Regions from separate parts of the Neobacillus sp. DFD-2R genome, predicted to be linked through region 2. Evidence: riboswitches for the same ligand, from Rfam matches in the RefSeq annotation. Region 2 holds a riboswitch; each other region holds the start of a gene.

Region 1 (4,392 bases), 1.3 Mb from region 2:
AGATTGCGAATGAACTTGATTGGAAGTGTCTTTTGTTATTTTTGTAAAAACAACATCTACTTGATCTTCCGGTTCAATAAGATTTGTAACAGACTGGTTCAGGTTAACTCCCACAGAAATTGCACGAAATCCTTCCCGAACTTTACGGGAAACATAGACCCCTTCCTCTTGCTCGCTAACGAGACGATGTGAAAGAATAGGTTCCCCTTTTTCAAGCACCGAGGAGGCCAGCTTACCTTCTGCTTCTGTAAAACTTTTTATTGTTTCCGGCAGAACATTTTTGGCGGGCATTTGTACCATTTCCAACTTTTTCGAACTAATTTTTTCATTTTTATCGATTCTCTCTTTTGCAACCACCACTTCGACTGTCCGGACTGTTGCAGCCTTTTGGGTATTAAATTGTTTCATATATTGAAAAAATAAAACCGTAGTCACAATCCCCATGATGATTGATAAGATCAAGACCATTTTCGCTTTCAAATTCTGCTCACCTACTCCGTTAAACGTATGCTGTATGCCCCTCTATCTACACTTCCTTCGACATAAGAACCATTTCCCGTCCTTTTTATAAAAACTCCTGTGATAGAAGTATCTGTCGAGCTCATCGGATTTGTAATATAAAAATAAGCAAAACCCGTTATTTGTACGCTTTTCAATTGATTAGAAGAAATACTATATGGCTTATAGACCGGTACTAGCAAAATTCTTGAACAATTGCGAAGGCTGTAATCCCCCGGTGGCTGTGTACAGCCATTAACCCTTAAATTAATCGCACTCCTTGTATCCCCGGCAATATTTCCTGTTTGTGTATTAATAATATCTCCAATTTTAAGCTCATTCTGATATCCGTAGGTTAGATTGTCTGAATATGTTGCTGCCCCCGTCCCGCCAAGTGCTAATATACCAAAATTCCCAGATGTAACGTCTGAAGAAGTTACCTTTAATTGATACGATTTGTAATATTCTAATGTAATACTTTGATCAATTCCCAAGGGTGCTGCTCCGATTGAACTTCCTATTGCTTGCAAACCTGCTGCTGCATGAGCTGTTACATCCATTTTGTTAAACCCAAAAAGGCTAGCAAATGTAAGCTTCACATGTTTCATTAAAGTGATTTTCACATTATTACCCATATTTATTTCCAGATTTGTCAATGAAGCAGATTCCTTATGGGCAGTTAAAATGTCAGTCACAACGGTTGTTACTTTTTGATTGGTGTTGGTAAGTTCCTGTGCACCTGAAAGAACTGCCGCGTTGGCCGTTTTTTGCAGCTGGCTTTTTGTCATATACACTAAGCCGCCATCAATGGCGAGCCCCGCCATTCCCATTAAACATACAAGGGTAAGGGCTGCTAAAACGAGGATATTTCCGTTTTCTTCCTTCATTATTTTTTTAAAAAATTGAAGCATCTTTCTCCCCCTCATTCCACGCGAATGGTGGAACTTGTCTGAATGGTAAAAGAAGAAGGGAATAGCTTTGAAATTAATGGTGTAAAAAACTGATAGGGATAGGTTAGCGTTACTGTGACGTAGTCCCCGGAATTCCTGTTCGTATCAGTTGGACTAACACTTACCTGTAGCTTTGTCGTATCACCAAGGTGAACGTATTGATGGGCAAATGTTGAAATATCTTGGTCTTTTTCCCCTAATCCTGCTAATCTTACTGTTTCCTGGGCGGCCATTTGTAAATGTGCATATGAATAGAGCACTCTGCCAAAATCAAGAATCCCTGCTAAGATCAAGAAAAAAACAGGGAGTAAGAGTGCTGTTTCAACAAGGGATTGGCCGCGTTCATCCTTTTTCATATTGGAAAGCCTCCAATACGAAATACCTGATAGAGTGCACCTGCAGCAATGGCAACCCCATATGGATAAGTTGTTTTCATTGCCTCTGAATCAGGTAGAATCGGAATTCTGTTTCCATTAAGAAGACCATGTAGAAAATAAATAATCTGCTTCATCCTCCTTTTAAACCCCTTATGAAATAAAAGGACAAGGATTGCGATAATTCCGCCTGCCAAAGCCATATAAAAGGAGGTCATTAATACAAACCCGGCTCCTTTAATCCCTCCAATAACAGCCAAAAGCTTTACATCCCCGGCACCCATTCCTCCAAGGAGATAAGGGATTAATAATATTCCGAGACCGACACATGTGCCAAGAAATGCCTCCAGAAATCCATGCAACCCACCGGTAATAGCATGTAAAATCCAAGCTGCTAATAAAAAAGGAAGCAAAATGGAATTATAGATTTTCCGTTCCCTAAGGTCTGTTATCACGCATATAAGAACGAGTAAAACTAAGAGATAATTACTCCACATCCTGCTCCGCCTTTCTTCATGGACACTTTAAACCGACTTATTTTATAGAAAAAAGCCTCACGTTTGCTTCGAACGCAAGGCTATATTTAGACATTATTTTATAAACTGCTATCTATTTACCAGCATTCGCCAAGGCTGTAGTAACATCTGTAAACATTTGAGCGATTTGGGCTTTTAGTAATGCAAGTGTTGCAACAACTGCAACAGCAATTACTCCTAACACTAAACCATACTCAGTCATACCTTGTCCTTGTTCTTCAGTTAATAAAGCCTTCATTTTTTTCATCATGTGTAAAAACCCCTTTTTATTTTATAGTTAAATAGTTTCCGATTTTCGTATCCGTTTTCCGAATAGTTCCTGCAGGCAGTTCTAAAACGGAGTATGCTCTTTTTTGATACTTACCGACTGTTGCAGGCTTTATCGTTTCGTCCAGGCCTACAATTTCTAAGTCCTTGCTTAAGTAAAGAACATCGATCGAATAATTCATGAAGTATGTGTGAATGGATTGGCAGGGTTGGATTAGCAAGCCGTGTCCTTCCGGTAAACTTTTTGTAAACATCAGCCCTTTTAATCTTTTAAAAAAGGTATTTGCAGATGATACATGGTTTGCCAGTTCCGCTCCGTTTGTTTGGTTCACGACTATCAATGATTTTCACCCCCATACAATTAAAATAACCCCGCCTTTACCGAAAGGGGGGGGTCAACAGACATAGTTATATTTATCTAGATAAGAACTACAAATCTAGACAAAAAACACCTATGATAAAACACCCTGATCTTTCGGTAACTGGCTGGCTTAGTGCAGTTGCACCTTAGCCCCTGTAGCTTTGCGTCACTGATTTTCATCAGTTTTGCCTTTATCGAGATTCAGTGTTTTTATTATTCCGACTGATCTCTTAATCAAATAATAATCCCTTTTACCTTTATCGAATATCCTACTAATTTATCATTTGCTGTCGAATATAATAGGAAATTAGAACTATTTTGTTTTTCGACCCTTAAAAACAGCGACCTTGATTCGTATATAGAATATTCTTCCTTATCGAGCGGAAGAAATCATACCATTCCTCACCTAAGATTTTATTGGGCGGATCATTCACATTACATCCGCCCATACATAAGATGTAAGAGATAAAATGAAAAAGGGGTGGTTGATTATGCCGGCAATTGTTGGAGTTGCACAAGTCATAACTCTTGGGAGCAGTTCTATTTTCCATATTGGTGACGTCTACAAAATCATGCCATTCTCCACGGCGAAGACTTTTTCCGGGGCTGGTTCCTTTAACACAGGTGAAAGTTTAAATGTCCGAAATGATTTAAGTTCAACCAATACATCGGATCCGGATGTTATTGATTCTGCAAATATCCTTAATGCTTGACGAATGGGTGGTTTTAATAAATGAATTTTTATATCCAGCAGTCCATTCAAATTAATTTTATAAAAATCGGCGGGATTACCAATTCCTCTGTTCTGCAAATTGGCAGTGCCGGGATTATCAAACCTGCTGCATATTTATATAATACCGGCGGATTTACAAAACCCGCTCCCACAGCAAAAAAAGCAGCTGCAGCTCAGCCCTCTTCATTATTGGCACCATCAGTTCCATTACAAGCTGCAGTCCGCAGTGGAGGAAAATTAGGTGCTACAAAAAGTTAAAAGATATGGACAGTAAGGAGATTCCAAACGGTGAGGTGATTGAATGTATCAGGATTATTCTCAATATCTTCAATGGTTACAAATGTGTATTCAAGCACAGGAGCAGAGAATCGTTACTTTAGAAACAACCATACAAAAAATGCGGGAAGAACTAAAGCAAATGAAAGAAAAGCCAGCCATACATGTCGGCACGATTGAGTATAAATTTGATCAATTGAAGGTGGAAACACTAGAAGGTACATTAAATATTGGTTTAAATCCTTCCGATCTATCAGGAATCGAAGACTTTGCTGTACAAAATCAATCATTAAACACCCCATTATCTCCAAAAGAACAAATGCAGCGTTCGATGAAAATCGAAGAAACAATGTACATGTATTTAGAAACTGAATTACCGCAACTAATTGAGGATACC
Region 2 (4,392 bases):
ACCGGTTTTTAAATTCTTATAAATTACACCAAAAAATCCGGATGTCCTATTATATTTATAATTATAGACCTGCCAATCAAACGCATGCGTTCTTTTTAAAAAAGTAACAACATCTTTATCCTTTACAAATCCCCGGCTCTTTGCTTCATTAAATTTGTTCTTTATATCAGCTAATTTATCTGAATTATAATTGTAGGCAGACAAATTAATGGGTGCTTTTTGTGAGTCCAACACACTATAACTTAAAGCGCTTAATACAACCAAATTCTGATCGGAAGCAGCATTTGCATTTTGTGGTTTCATAAATATTGTGAAACAAATAAAAAATATGGCTAAAAACATAATTATTTTTTTACTTCTCATTATCATTATTTTCTCCTCACTTTTTTATGTAATTAATTCAAAATTCTGTTTTTTCACATCCGATAACACTACAAATTTACTTTTTTATAATCCATTTTAATCCACTAAAGTTAATAACCTCCTAAACTGTAAAAATTTAATACTAGTTCGATTTTAGTATGTCTAATGTACTATGGTCAACATATTTTTGGTTTAGATATCATTTAATTTCTGTGAAAGTCACCAATAATATTTTGCAATTAGCGTCGACAGGCCCTATCTGCCATTGTTATTAGTACTGGAGTCTTACAAAGAAAAAGCTGACAGGAATTACTCCAATCAGCTTGCTTTCTTATTCAATTCTAATTGTGCCTTAAATTCATTTTGAACTCGTTGTTTTTCTTCAGGTGCAACAAGCCCATAATAGATTTTATTTATCATTGTTCCGGTTTCTTTTATTTCCATTTGCTGAATGTTTTTTCCTGCTTCTCTATAATTCTTTTGAATGTCCATCATTTGCTCAAAGGTAAGATTTGTTTTTATATTTTTCTCAAGAGCTGTGAAAATAGTGGAATAGTTCGTTAAAGTCGAAAGGCTTGTACCTTCTTTGATAACAGCTTGAATAATAGAACGCTGCCGTGCTTCACGTCCGAAGTCACCTCTAGGGTCTTCATATCTCATTCTCGAGAAACTTAACGCTTTTTCACCGTTTAGGTTTACTTCTCCTAGTGGAAAATGAAATCCACCCTCAGTGAAGTCTAACGTATTTTGGACGGTAACTCCGCCTACAGCATCCACAATATCCTTAAAGCCTTCCATATTAATCTTTATATAGTAATCGATCGGAATATCAAGGAAATTCTCAATGGTATCCATTGACATGGGAACTCCTCCAAAAGCATAGGCATGGTTAATTTTATCATCCGTGCCTTTTCCTACGATTTGAGTACGCGTATCTCGAGGAATGCTCAGCATTTTTACTGAATTGTTAGTTGGATTAACCGTTAATACTATGATCGTGTCAGATCGGCCTTTGTCCCCCGGGCGTTCATCGACACCCAGCATTAATACTGAAAACGGATCTTTTTTCGTCAAAGCAACTGGCTTCACACGCTTTACCGGTTGCTTTCGATCAATCGGCTGGCTCATCGTTTCCACAGCATTTTTAAACGATTTATATACGGAGTAACCATAAACTCCTCCTGCAACCAATAGCACTAGGAGTACGATACTCGTTATTTTTAACCACTTTCGACTTTTCTTTTTTTGAGACCTCATTTGATGCACCCCCGAGAAAGTTTTAAGAATTAATTTTAAATAATAATTGTTTTATTACAAAAGTACGTATGTAAAGTAGAGAATTTTAACAATGGGTTATTGAATAAAAAAAGACCTTCATAGAGGTCAAGCAGTTTGATTGAAGAACTCCTTTATTTCTTCAACCGTTATGCCGGTATTTAAAGCTTCCAAAATCAGTTCTACCCATTCTTTGTCTAATTCTTTTTCATCAATCAAAGTAGTAGTTACCATATTTCCTCCTAAAATATAGGTAGCTCAGCCATCATAGCATAGAACAGTAGATCTGTAGCTTTGCGTCCCAATCTTTCAATTGGTTTGCCTTTTTCTTTTAAAATAAAAAAGCTTATGGGAAAATATTACCATAGTTGTTCTATATATAGAACAAAGAAAATTCCAAAAAGTTCGACATTAATTTACATTTATTGAATTTTTTTGTTAATTTCTAATAAAAGATTGTTATCTACCATGTCCTTTTTCTCCCTTTTTTAATATATAGAAGGTGAAAGGAGGTGGTAGACAATGGCACAGGCAATGTTAGCAGAAACAAAGCTGCGATTGGTCTTTGAAGTTGGAATGGATGAGAAGGGTGCTCCGATTTTAAAAGCAAAGACATTGAACAACATCAAGAAAGAAGCAACAGCAAATCAGCTCTATCAAGTGGGACAAGCCTTATCTGTTTTGTGTAAAGATACGCTGAACAGTGTTGAAAGAGCGGATAACACCGAAATTTTAGCTTAATGGCGGGGGATTCGATTACGATAGGAGGTGAAAGGGATGGCTAAAACATTGGAATTACAATTTGCTACCGAGTTCGGGAAGACGGCTCGATTAACCGTTGATAATCCAAAAGAACCGGTGAATGAAGCGATTGTCAAGCAATCGATGGCAGACATTATTGCTTCAGGAATTATTACGACAGCAAGCGGCAATTTAGTTTCCGCTCAAGGTGCTAGAATCGTAGAACGAAATATAACTGATTATGAACTTGCTTAATGAATAGAGGAAAGGCCGGATTACGTTAAAGCCGGCCTTTCTTTTTACATGTCTTCATAATGAAAAGAAAGGAGATAGGATCGTGGATGAGCTCATACCTCTCATTAGTCAGGTAGGATTCCCTATTGTTGTGTCCTTTTACTTGCTTTATCGGATTGAAACAAAGCTTGATATGGTGGTTCAATCAATTCAGAATCTGCCCGAACGAATGAAGGAAAGGAATTGAATAGTGTCTAGTTCCATGTCTATATCAAAGGCGTAAAACATAGATATTTTTCCATGTCTATGTTTTACGTCTTTTATAATTTTTTTGATCGTTTTTTGGAATCAGCCCAATACTATCTTCTATATATAATGGCTGGATCTTGAATGCCAGTTTCATTCGGCAAGCGGAAGGAGAAAAAGGGCGTGATCCTGACTGAATGCAGGTCCCATTCGGACAGTTCAAGGTAAAAAAAGCGAGCTCGAGTCTGAAAGCAGGTCTGATTCGGACAGGTCAAGGTAAAAAAAGCGAGCTCGAGTCTGAAAGCAGGTCCCATTCGGACAGTTCAAGGTAAAAAAAGCGAGCTCGAGTCTGAAAGCAGGTCTGATTCGGACAGGTCAAGGTAAAAAAAGCGAGCTCGAGTCTGAAAGCAGGTCCCATTCGGACAGGGCGAGGCAAAAAAAGCGAGCTCGAGTCTGAAAGCAGGTCTGATTCGGACAGTTCAAGGGAAAAAAAGTGAGCTCGAGTCTGAATGAAGGTCTGATTCGGACAATTCAAGGGAAAAAAAGTGAGCTCGAGTCTGAAAGCAGGTCTGATTCGGACAGTTCAAGGGAAAAAAAGTGAGCTCGAGTCTGAATGAAGGTCTGATTCGGACAATTCAAGGGAAAAAAAGTGAGATCGAGTCTGAATGAAGGTCTGATTCGGACAATTCAAGGGAAAAAAAGCGAGATCGATTCTGAAAGCAGGTCACATTCGGACAGGACGAGGCAAAAAAAGTGAGATCGAGTCTGAAAGCAGGTCTGATTCGGACAGGACGAGGTTAAAAAAGTGAGCTCGAGTCTGAAAGCAGGTCTGATTCGGACAGGGCGAGGCAAAAAAAGCGAGCTCGAGTCTGAAAGCAGGTCACATTCGGACAGGATGGGGGAAAAAAAGCGAGATCGATTCTGAAAGCAGGTCACATTCGGACAGGACGAGGCGAAAAAAGTGAGCTCGAGTCTGAAAGCAGGTCTGATTCGGACAGTTCAAGGGAAAAAAAGTGAGCTCGAGTCTGAATGAAGGTCTGATTCGGACAATTCAAGGGAAAAAAAGTGAGCTCGAGTCTGAAAGCAGGTCCCATTCGGACAGGGCGAGGCAAAAAAAGCGAGCTCGAGTCTGAATGAAGGTCTGATTCGGACAATTCAAGGGAAAAAAAGTGAGCTCGAGTCTGAAAGCAGGTCACATTCGGACAGGATGGGGGAAAAAAGTGAGCTCGAGTCTGAAAGCAGGTCTGATTCGGACAGGACGAGGCAAAAAAGTGAGCTCGAGTCTGAAAGCAGGTCACATTCGGACAGGACGAGGCAAAAAAAGTGAGCTCGAATCTGAATGTAGTTCTTATTCGGACAGTTCAAGGGAAAAAAAGCGAGCTCGAGTCTGAAAGCAGGTCACATTCGGACAGGGCGAGGCAAAAAAAGCGAGCTCGAGTCTGAAAGCAGGTCACATTCGGACAGGACGAGGCAAAAAAAGTGAGCTCGAGTCTGAATGTAGTTCTTATTCGGACAGTTCAAGGGAAAAAAAGC
Region 3 (4,392 bases), 210 kb from region 2:
GAAAACATGGCAAAGCGCGCTTTCTGAAAGGATTCAGCCTTGGAAAGCTTTGAACAGTTAGCTCAACAATATAAACCGATGATCCATAAAATCATCAACTCGCTGCACATTTACAAAAATAAAGAAGAATTCTACCAGCACGGACTCATCGCCCTTTGGGAATCCGGCAGTCGTTTTGACCCCACTAAAGGGAATTTTACCAACTATGCCTACACATATATTAAAGGCATCCTGCTTAAGGAATTAAGTAAGGCCAATGAGGCTGAAGAAAGAAATATCTATCCTGAGGAGGAGTATTGGGAAACGATAGAGGATCTGTTTTCAGAAATTCCATTGGAAGAAGAAATCCTATTATCCTATTGCCCCACCTTGACAGAGAACCAGAGAAAATGGGTCATGTATACAGCCTTGTGTAATTTCTCTATCAAAGAGATTGCCGAAATGGAAAAGGTTTCGGTATCCGCAGTGAAAAACTGGCGCGCGGGTGCAAGGGAAAAAATGAAGGGAATGGTGAAAAGCGGGGCTTTTTAAATGAAGGAATCCAAACCAAAAACGCTCAGAATGCCTCTGGGCGTTTTTGGTTTATTGTCACTTTATGTATTTATCCGTTCCAATTTATTATTTTTTAGAATTGTCGTGTTTTACCACAATATTAGTCCATTCAGGATGAGGTTTGTCCTTGAAAACAAAGTGAAGCTCACTACTAAACTTTCATATCGTGGGGTAATACCGTTACATTTTGAAAGAATTAGCATTTCTTAATGTATATACCCTTGAAAGAAAGGAGGTTCTTAAGATGGAATTAAAACAGGAATGTATTTATTATCTTGATGCAGCGATTGAATCTCTTGAAAAAATGGAAGGATTGGTTAAGGTTAATAGATTTAAACGGGCAATCGCCGAAGAAGCTAATTTACTATATTATATTGGTCGGACACTAAATGGTATGCATCGATTACAATTCAATAATGAAGCATCAAGAGTAAATCCTCCGGAATTCCCCGAAAAAACGAGAGACCATACTAGTAAACAGCAATGCATTATTCTCATTAAACTTGCTCTTGCCCATTTAAATCATGCAAGATTACTCTTAGTTCAAGAGCAGTTTGAAGAGGCTGAAAATGAAGTAGCCTTCATTCTTACAGGCCGCATATTGCAATGCCTTGTTCGCTTATTTGACTACACCACTTAAATCGATGAGATTAAAAAACCCCTGTATATCATCAATTTACCACTTTAAAAATTCTAATAAAACGCAGAACAATGTCGAACTTTTTGGAATTTTTTTAATTCTATATACAGAACAATTATTGTAAAATTTTCTCATAAGTTTTAATACTTTAAAAAGATAAAGGCAAACCGATTGAAAGATTGGGACGCAAAGCTACAGATCTAATGTTCTTAACGAAGATGGCTGAGCTACCTAAAATAATTAATATTTTAGGAGGAAATATGGTAACTACTTTCATTGATAAAAAAGAATTAGACGAAGAATGGATAGACCTTATTTTGGAAGCTTTAAATTCCGGCATATCTGTTGCTGAAATAAAAGATTTCTTCAATCAATTTTCATGACCTTTCTTAAGGTCTTTTCTTATTTTCATATGCTTGATTTACTGAACCTGAACCGTGTGTATCCTTTGAGACACTTTTCGGAGAAACAAACAGAGAATCGCCAAATTGGACTCCCCCGCCACTCACGGTATCAATTTTTACCGGAAAACGTTGCCCTTTCACAAATAATCAAAAATAGATTATACTGGACTAACTATCCTAATTGAAAAGGAGTAATTTCCTATGACTGAAAATAATCAATCCGAAGCACCAAAAAAGAAAATCAGCTTGCAAGAAGCAATGAAGCAGCAGCTTGAAAACAAAAAGAACCAGAACGCCGCCGGTAAAGGAAAAGCGAATGCCGACCTTTCAACTAAAAAAATGAAAAGCCAGCAAACGAAAAAACCAAGCAATACGCGCAGAAAAATGGGTGTCTAATGAACGGGCAAAATCGGAAAGACATATTACCGGGCATAGCTGTTGATATTGTTTTAAAAGCGGACCAAAGAACAGGAAAGCTTACCAGAGGTATCGTAAAAGATATTCTCACCAAATCGGTCACCCATCCCCACGGTATCAAAGTCAGGCTAACAGATGGACAGATTGGACGAGTACAGAAAATTCACTCGTAAATAAAAGAACTAAAAAAGCATTAAGGATCAGTCCTTGAATGCTTTTTTAGTTGTTAACAAAAATAATTTCAAACCAGCTTTATTAGAACAGCTTTTTCAACTGCTCTTTTAACAAATATAGTATTAATTTACCATTTTTTAATTAAATTCCAATCTCTTAGTTGTTAGTTGAAAATATTGTTATAATAGACCACAGAAGGTAGATGTTCGATACACGATAATAAAGAGATATGCAGCAAAGCGACGCTTCCAGGACCTCGATTCATTGGTAACAAGAAAAATAGTGTAAATTAAGGAGAAAATAAATGACCTGGTTAATTATTTCCACGTTACTTGCTGCGTCTGTCGCTTGGTTACTATATATTGTAAAAATGGAAAAGGCTAAACAAAAAGAATTAAGAAACAGCCATTATCAAGAGTTAGCCGCTATGAAAGAATTACAAAAAGCTTCTATGGAAACGGCAGCAGCAAAATTCGATGAGCAGGCTATACTTTTGTCCGAATCATACAAACGCGAAATAGAAAAGCTGATGATCGAAAATGAAGATATACGGAAAAATTATAGAAACCGAGGGGAAATCATTACCCATCAGATTCTAGAAAATTTTAAATCTGAGTTAATTAGAAAAGGCAGTATTTCACCGGATGAAATGATGATTATGCCGAACATTTTCATCCCGGAAGAAAATGGTAGTACCCGGCAGATTGATCACCTTGTACTTTTATCAACCGGTATATACTTAATAGAAACCAAACACTGGAAAGGCCATATAGTAATGGGAGTGACAAGAAGGGGCAGCCGCAAATTTTCTTTTTTAGCAGATTTAATGGACAGCGAGGAAGAGGACACACTTATATTTGATAAAACTGAGTCGGGAGTCTTAACTGTAAAGACTTATGAAAATCCAATTCGCCAGGTTCAAAAGACAGCCGTTATCCTCTCAAATTATTTAAAAAGGCAAGATATTGAAACGTGGATAAACACCTTGGTATTTTTTAATTACGATGAAAAAGAGGTACACGATTGGCCTGATAACAGCATCGTAAAACAGTTTACGAATAAAGAGCAATTACAACAGTTTTTTATAAATGAGCTTACATCCCGAGAAAGAATATACGGAGCTTTTCAGCTTAAAAATATAAAGTATCTTATCGAAAGCGCCAATTATATTTGAAAAAATAAGATAAACAACCAAAAGCGATGAGTTTTATTCTCGTCGCTTTTACTTTAGACCCGATCATTGAAAACTGGCAATAAACCCTAAATTTTTTGTAAGTAAATCGATTACTTGTAACTAATAATTTTACCTGTAATCAATTTGGCAACACCTTTAAAAAAGCACTTTTTTAGGGTATAATAAACTTGTAATCAAATTAATTACATGGTGATATTTAGTATGGAAGGTGAAATCAATGTCTATAAGCAGCCGGTTTGCTGTTGGTATTCATATTCTTGCTCTTATTGAAATAAATAAAAGTGGAGTAAGCACGTCTGAATTTTTAGCGGGGAGTGTAAACACAAATCCTGCAGTAATCAGGAAAATTATGGGGATGCTAAAAAATGCAGGATTGGTAAAAGTACGCCCTGGTATTGCAGGGGCGGAACTTGCTAAAGCTTTATCGGATATAACATTATTGGACGTTTATAAAGCAGTTGATGTTGTAAAGGAAAAGGAACTATTTAGCGTACATGAAAATCCAAACCCGGATTGTCCGGTTGGGCGAAATATTCAAGCTACAATTGGCCAACATTTATCAATAGCTCAGACAGCCCTAGAGAAGGTTCTTGGAAATGTAACAATCGAAGATGTAGTAAAAGATATTATAGAAAAAGAAAAATTAACAACTAAATAACGCTACAAAACCAAGAGAAAAAAATGGCTTTAAACTGATTAACTATAACAGGAAGCCTGTTTAAAAACAGACTTCCTTTTTTGTTGATGTATAAACTCACAAATAAAGACTCATCGCAGCACCAATTTTCAAGTCAGGCACCCGTTACTTTAAGTATTTTTATTCACACTCTGTTAACTATTACTAATTAACTTGGACTACTTTAATAACTTTCTTCGAATTCTGTGCCATTTTTGAAACGAATACCCAAAGGATAAAACCAATAATAAGGAAGCCAACATTCATGCTGATTACTCCTCCCCATCCGAATGCGGACCAAAACAACCCTCCGAGTGTTCCTCCTACACTTGAG
Region 4 (4,392 bases), 1.0 Mb from region 2:
GTTAGAGGATCTATCAGGTATTCCGGAAGAATTGCGGATGGCGTATAAATTGTTAAAAAATGCAGGATATACTCAAGAAGAAAGCCGGTTAAGGCAAGAAATGATGACGATCGAGGATTTAATTAGAAAATGCGATGATACCAATGAAAAAGAGAATCTCCAAAAGAAATTAAATGAGAAGCTTCTTCACTTTAATCGAATGATGTCAAAGAGAGGTATGAAGACTAATTCCTCTTTTTTTAAAAATTATGAGCAAAAGGTTTACAACAAATTGAAATAAAAATAGCCTAAAAACACCTATTTAGGGTGTTTTTTAATGAAAGGCGACTTTACTCTTTTTAATATTATTAGTAAAGTATAGATAAATAATTGATTATATTAAAAATATTAATAATAGCAGGAGCAATACTATGTATTATGATGCACTTAGGACATTTATCACTGTAGTAGAAGAAGGGAATTTTACAAAGGCTGCCGAAAAAAGATTAATTTCTCAGCCTAGTGTTAGTGTTCATATACAAAACCTTGAGAAGGAATTTCATACCTCACTGTTTGTCCGTTCTCCAAAGCAGCTGCAATTAACCTCAACGGGAGAACTTTTATATGAAAGGGCCAAACAAATCATACAAATATATGAAATGACTAAGGAAGAAATTTTCGAACATCATCAATCATTAACATTAGGGCTTAAGATTGGGGCAAGTTTTACAATTGGGGAATACGTCCTGCCCTCATTATTAGAGGAACTTGGAAATATCTATCCTGAAATTAAGCTGGAGGTTATCATCGGAAATACGGAGGAAATAATTGAGCATGTAAAGCTTTTTCATGTTGATATTGGTTTAATTGAAGGCCAAAGCAATGATAAAAGTCTCGAAGTATTTCCGTTTATGATAGATGAACTAAAAATCGTTGCCTCGCCCAACCATCCACTTTCTTCACAAAAAGGGGTTACTATAGAAGAACTGCAAAACCAGACTTGGATTACAAGGGAAAAAGGTTCCGGAACCCGCGCCTATTTAGAACATGTATTAAGGTCCCACGGATTAAAAACGAAAAATGTAATATCAATCAGCAGCACACAGGGAGTAAAAGAAGCAGTGATTCGTGGTTTGGGTTTTTCATTAATTTCGAAATTTGCAATTGCTAGAGAGGTCGAAAGTCAATATCTCTCGATAATTCCTCTAACGGATGACTCTTTTTTACGTAGGTTCTCCTATGCTACCTCACGATTTGTAAGTAAACAAAAAGAACTTGAAGAGTTTATTGGTTTACTGAAAACTAAATTGAGTTAACTAATTAATTTAAAAAAAGCCGGGGAAGTGGTGACCTATAAACTAGCGTCAATCTTCTCCAGCTTTTTGTTCGGATTTTTCCGGTTTACACATGCGATCAAGTAAGTACCCGAAAAATATCATAAAGCCGATAGGTATAGAGTAGTTTAACACATGTAAAAGAGTCATTACATCGTCCACTCCTTATTGTTTGAATATTAATAATATTATGATTTTTATGTTGTTTACATTATATGTTAAATGTCACAAAATAGACAAATTTAATCGTCATACTTGATGAAAAAATTATTATATTTATTTGTTATATTTAGAAACCCATGGAGTACAGGTTGTTGGTTCTCACTCATTGCAAAGGCTTATAAAAATTTCCAATAATTACACAAAAGGAGGGAATTCGACTCGGATTTCCTCTTTTTCCTATTATACTTCCTAGAATTTGTGTTAAAAACCATGATTTTGGATAATTTAACCAAGTATTTTGTAGAAATATAGAAAAATTTGTGAGAAAAAATGATTAGAATTTTTTGAAAAATTGACAAAATCTAACACCCTACTAAAAAAGGACTATATATAATGTAAATATAATTCAGGATTAAGTATTTAGCCCTATTGGTATAGAGAAATAATAAGGTATAAAGCTGAACGTAGCATTAATGGAAACAGAAAAAGGCAAACCTATTGAAAAAGAGGGACGCAAAGCCGAGGATCTAAGGTAATGTAGATTGCTATGATGGCCGGGCTGCCTGGGATACGAATTGTATTTTAGGGGGAAAAATTGTGGTGGTAGAAACTGAAAGAAAAGTAGAAAGAATGGATGAGGATTGGGTCGCATTAATTTTAGAGGCTAAAGAACTAGGAATTACGAAAGAATCAGTTCGTGATTTTCTTATGCAGCAGGATGTAAAAGAACGGTTAATTGAAAACCGATAAATTTACATACGTTAAACAAAAAAGCATTCTACAAATAATGTAAATATTTGTAGAATGCTTTCTTCTTTTGTAAGCATAATCATGACTTATTGGTTGTTATTCTGGTTAATACGCCACTTATTAAATTCAAGGAAATCACGAAATTGTTCCTTGGATACTCCGGAATTCATTGCTTCTTTGACAAGATTCATCCAATCGCTGTCCAAATCCTCTTTATTGATTTGTTCAAGTATTAAATTCTCTACAGGGACGCTTAAAACCGAGGAAATCTTTTCAAGAACTTGAATAGAAGGATTACTTTGCAGGTTTCTTTCCATTGCACTTAAATAAGATTTAGCGACCCCTGCTTGATCAGCAAGCTCAGAAAGTGACATTTTTTTTTCTAATCGTAATTTTTTTATACGTTCACCGATCATTGAGTTTCACACACCCATTTTTATTAATATATATACGATAATTTTAACAAAAAGAATGAAGAAGTTCCATATTACGAACGGAGTATTTTGACAAAAAAACGAAATTAAGTATCGATAAATCAATAAGATGTTATAAATCACATGAAAAAGCTGCAATTAGATACAGTTGCTTGGAAAAATTATTAGATAGCGATAATATAAAGAGAGTGTTTCCAATACTCTAATATAGTATTAAAGTTCGTAAGCTAAAGATGATCTTCCACGAACTAAAACGCTTATAATACATAAAAATAATTAAAAAAGGCTGGGAAGAAAATGATAGTACTTAAATCACAACGAGAAATTGAAGCCATGAAAAAAGCAGGAGAAATCCTTGCTGCTTGCCATAAAGAAATAGCCAAATTAATTAAACCCGGCATTACAACCTGGGAAATTGAAGAATTTGTTGAAAAGTTTTTGAGAGAAAATCAGGCTACCCCGCAACAAAAAGGCTATAAAGGCTATGAATTTGCAACCTGTGCAAGTATAAATGATGAAATATGCCACGGATTCCCACGAAAGGAACCGTTAAAAGAGGGCGATATTGTTACGATTGATATGGTTGTAAATTACAATGGTGCATTGGCTGATTCTGCTTGGTCTTATGCAGTTGGAAATGTTACTGAACAAACGGACCATTTATTAAAGGTGACAAAAGAGGCATTGTATAAGGGAATAGAACAATCAGTAGTAGGAAACCGAATTGGAGATATCGGTCATGCCATTCAAGTTTACGTTGAAAGCGAAGGACTATCAGTCGTTCGTGATTTTATAGGCCACGGAATTGGGGCTGTGATTCATGAGAAGCCTGATGTTCCCCATTACGGTCTGCCTGGGAAAGGGCCAAGGATCAAGGAAGGAATGGTTTTTACTATTGAACCGATGGTCAACATCGGAAGGTACCAAACAAAAATGGATGACAACGGTTGGACAGCCAGAACCATTGACGGTAAATATTCAGCGCAATATGAGCACACGATTGCCATCACAAAAGATGGCCCGATCATTTTAACAGAACAAAGATAAGAAAAGGAGGATGACCCATATGAGTCATCCTCTTTATTTTTTGCGCAGATTTCCTAGCTCTTCAGCCAGGGCTTGCATTTCACTTGGACTAAAAGAATTTTTTCTTACTACCATTTCATAGATTTCTTTTAATTCTTCATACATTTCCTCATCAAAGTGGGAAGGTTTAATAGCACCAAAATTTAAAACCTTTAATTTTTCTTTTATTTGTTCAATCATATATTCGACATTTTCAACGGATTTTTGTGATAAATTCACTCCGGTCACCCTTTCCGAATTATTAAACCAATCTTTTCATGTTAAAAAGTATATGTCAATACAAACTTGGTCTGATAAAAATAGAGAATAAAATTTTTCAGTTGGACTTGCATAGGGTTTCCACTTAAAGCAAAATGAATGTTGAGAAAAAGTTTGGTATTATTTTCATTAAGTAAAGATGATGATAAATAATGTTGAGAAAGGAGAGGTTAAGATGACGAGGAAAAATCAATTTTGGAAAGGGATGTTTCTTGGAGCAATTGCGGGCGGTGCTATAAGCTTATTGGACAAACAAACCCGGAGTGTGATGAAGGAAAACCTTCAGAAGGTAACTCATCAGACATCATATATTTTGCGAAACCCTGGAGAAATATCTAAAAAAGTTAAAGGAACAGCAGTAAAACTTAAGACTACTGTTGAGCAGGTTA

The links. Region 2 has a riboswitch for cyclic di-GMP ahead of AC3ANV_RS01515 (anti-repressor SinI family protein). Riboswitches for the same ligand answer to the same signal wherever they lie in the genome.
Region 1: linked by a shared signal. The riboswitch ahead of AC3ANV_RS22225 (DUF192 domain-containing protein) and the one ahead of AC3ANV_RS01515 (anti-repressor SinI family protein) in region 2 are both predicted to bind cyclic di-GMP.
Region 3: linked by a shared signal. The riboswitch ahead of AC3ANV_RS02470 (anti-repressor SinI family protein) and the one ahead of AC3ANV_RS01515 (anti-repressor SinI family protein) in region 2 are both predicted to bind cyclic di-GMP.
Region 4: linked by a shared signal. The riboswitch ahead of AC3ANV_RS23595 (anti-repressor SinI family protein) and the one ahead of AC3ANV_RS01515 (anti-repressor SinI family protein) in region 2 are both predicted to bind cyclic di-GMP.

Annotation. Positions count from the first base shown of each region.
Region 1 is NZ_CM173228.1:4,435,843-4,440,234, forward strand. It holds gene cpaB (Flp pilus assembly protein CpaB) at 1-480, opposite strand, end outside; gene AC3ANV_RS22205 (pilus assembly protein TadG-related protein) at 492-1,409, opposite strand; gene AC3ANV_RS22210 (TadE/TadG family type IV pilus assembly protein) at 1,421-1,804, opposite strand; gene AC3ANV_RS22215 (A24 family peptidase) at 1,801-2,319, opposite strand; gene AC3ANV_RS22220 (Flp family type IVb pilin) at 2,432-2,608, opposite strand; gene AC3ANV_RS22225 (DUF192 domain-containing protein) at 2,625-2,957, opposite strand; cyclic di-GMP riboswitch class I at 3,100-3,186, opposite strand; gene AC3ANV_RS22230 (spore germination protein) at 3,478-3,699, shown strand; gene AC3ANV_RS22235 (spore germination protein GerPB) at 3,720-3,977, shown strand; gene gerPC (spore germination protein GerPC) at 4,021-4,392, shown strand, end outside.
Region 2 is NZ_CM173228.1:297,302-301,693, forward strand. It holds gene AC3ANV_RS01505 (YqiA/YcfP family alpha/beta fold hydrolase) at 1-363, opposite strand, end outside; gene AC3ANV_RS01510 (LCP family glycopolymer transferase) at 682-1,620, opposite strand; gene AC3ANV_RS01515 (anti-repressor SinI family protein) at 1,747-1,872, opposite strand; cyclic di-GMP riboswitch class I at 1,888-1,971, opposite strand; gene AC3ANV_RS01520 (DUF1659 domain-containing protein) at 2,161-2,379, shown strand; gene AC3ANV_RS01525 (DUF2922 domain-containing protein) at 2,416-2,634, shown strand; gene AC3ANV_RS01530 (YvrJ family protein) at 2,717-2,860, shown strand.
Region 3 is NZ_CM173228.1:504,066-508,457, reverse strand. It holds gene AC3ANV_RS02480 (sigma-70 family RNA polymerase sigma factor) at 40-531, shown strand; gene AC3ANV_RS02475 (hypothetical protein) at 797-1,192, shown strand; cyclic di-GMP riboswitch class I at 1,344-1,427, shown strand; gene AC3ANV_RS02470 (anti-repressor SinI family protein) at 1,453-1,575, shown strand; gene AC3ANV_RS02465 (spore germination protein) at 1,582-1,701, opposite strand; gene AC3ANV_RS02460 (hypothetical protein) at 1,798-1,992, shown strand; gene AC3ANV_RS02455 (YwbE family protein) at 1,992-2,186, shown strand; gene AC3ANV_RS02450 (nuclease-related domain-containing protein) at 2,492-3,361, shown strand; gene AC3ANV_RS02445 (Rrf2 family transcriptional regulator) at 3,600-4,040, shown strand; gene AC3ANV_RS02440 (MFS transporter) at 4,224-4,392, opposite strand, start outside.
Region 4 is NZ_CM173228.1:4,715,930-4,720,321, reverse strand. It holds gene AC3ANV_RS23605 (DnaJ family domain-containing protein) at 1-280, shown strand, start outside; gene AC3ANV_RS23600 (LysR family transcriptional regulator) at 411-1,295, shown strand; cyclic di-GMP riboswitch class I at 1,954-2,042, shown strand; gene AC3ANV_RS23595 (anti-repressor SinI family protein) at 2,073-2,225, shown strand; gene AC3ANV_RS23590 (helix-turn-helix domain-containing protein) at 2,312-2,641, opposite strand; gene map (type I methionyl aminopeptidase) at 2,957-3,706, shown strand; gene AC3ANV_RS23580 (DUF1128 domain-containing protein) at 3,740-3,964, opposite strand; gene AC3ANV_RS23575 (YtxH domain-containing protein) at 4,179-4,392, shown strand, end outside.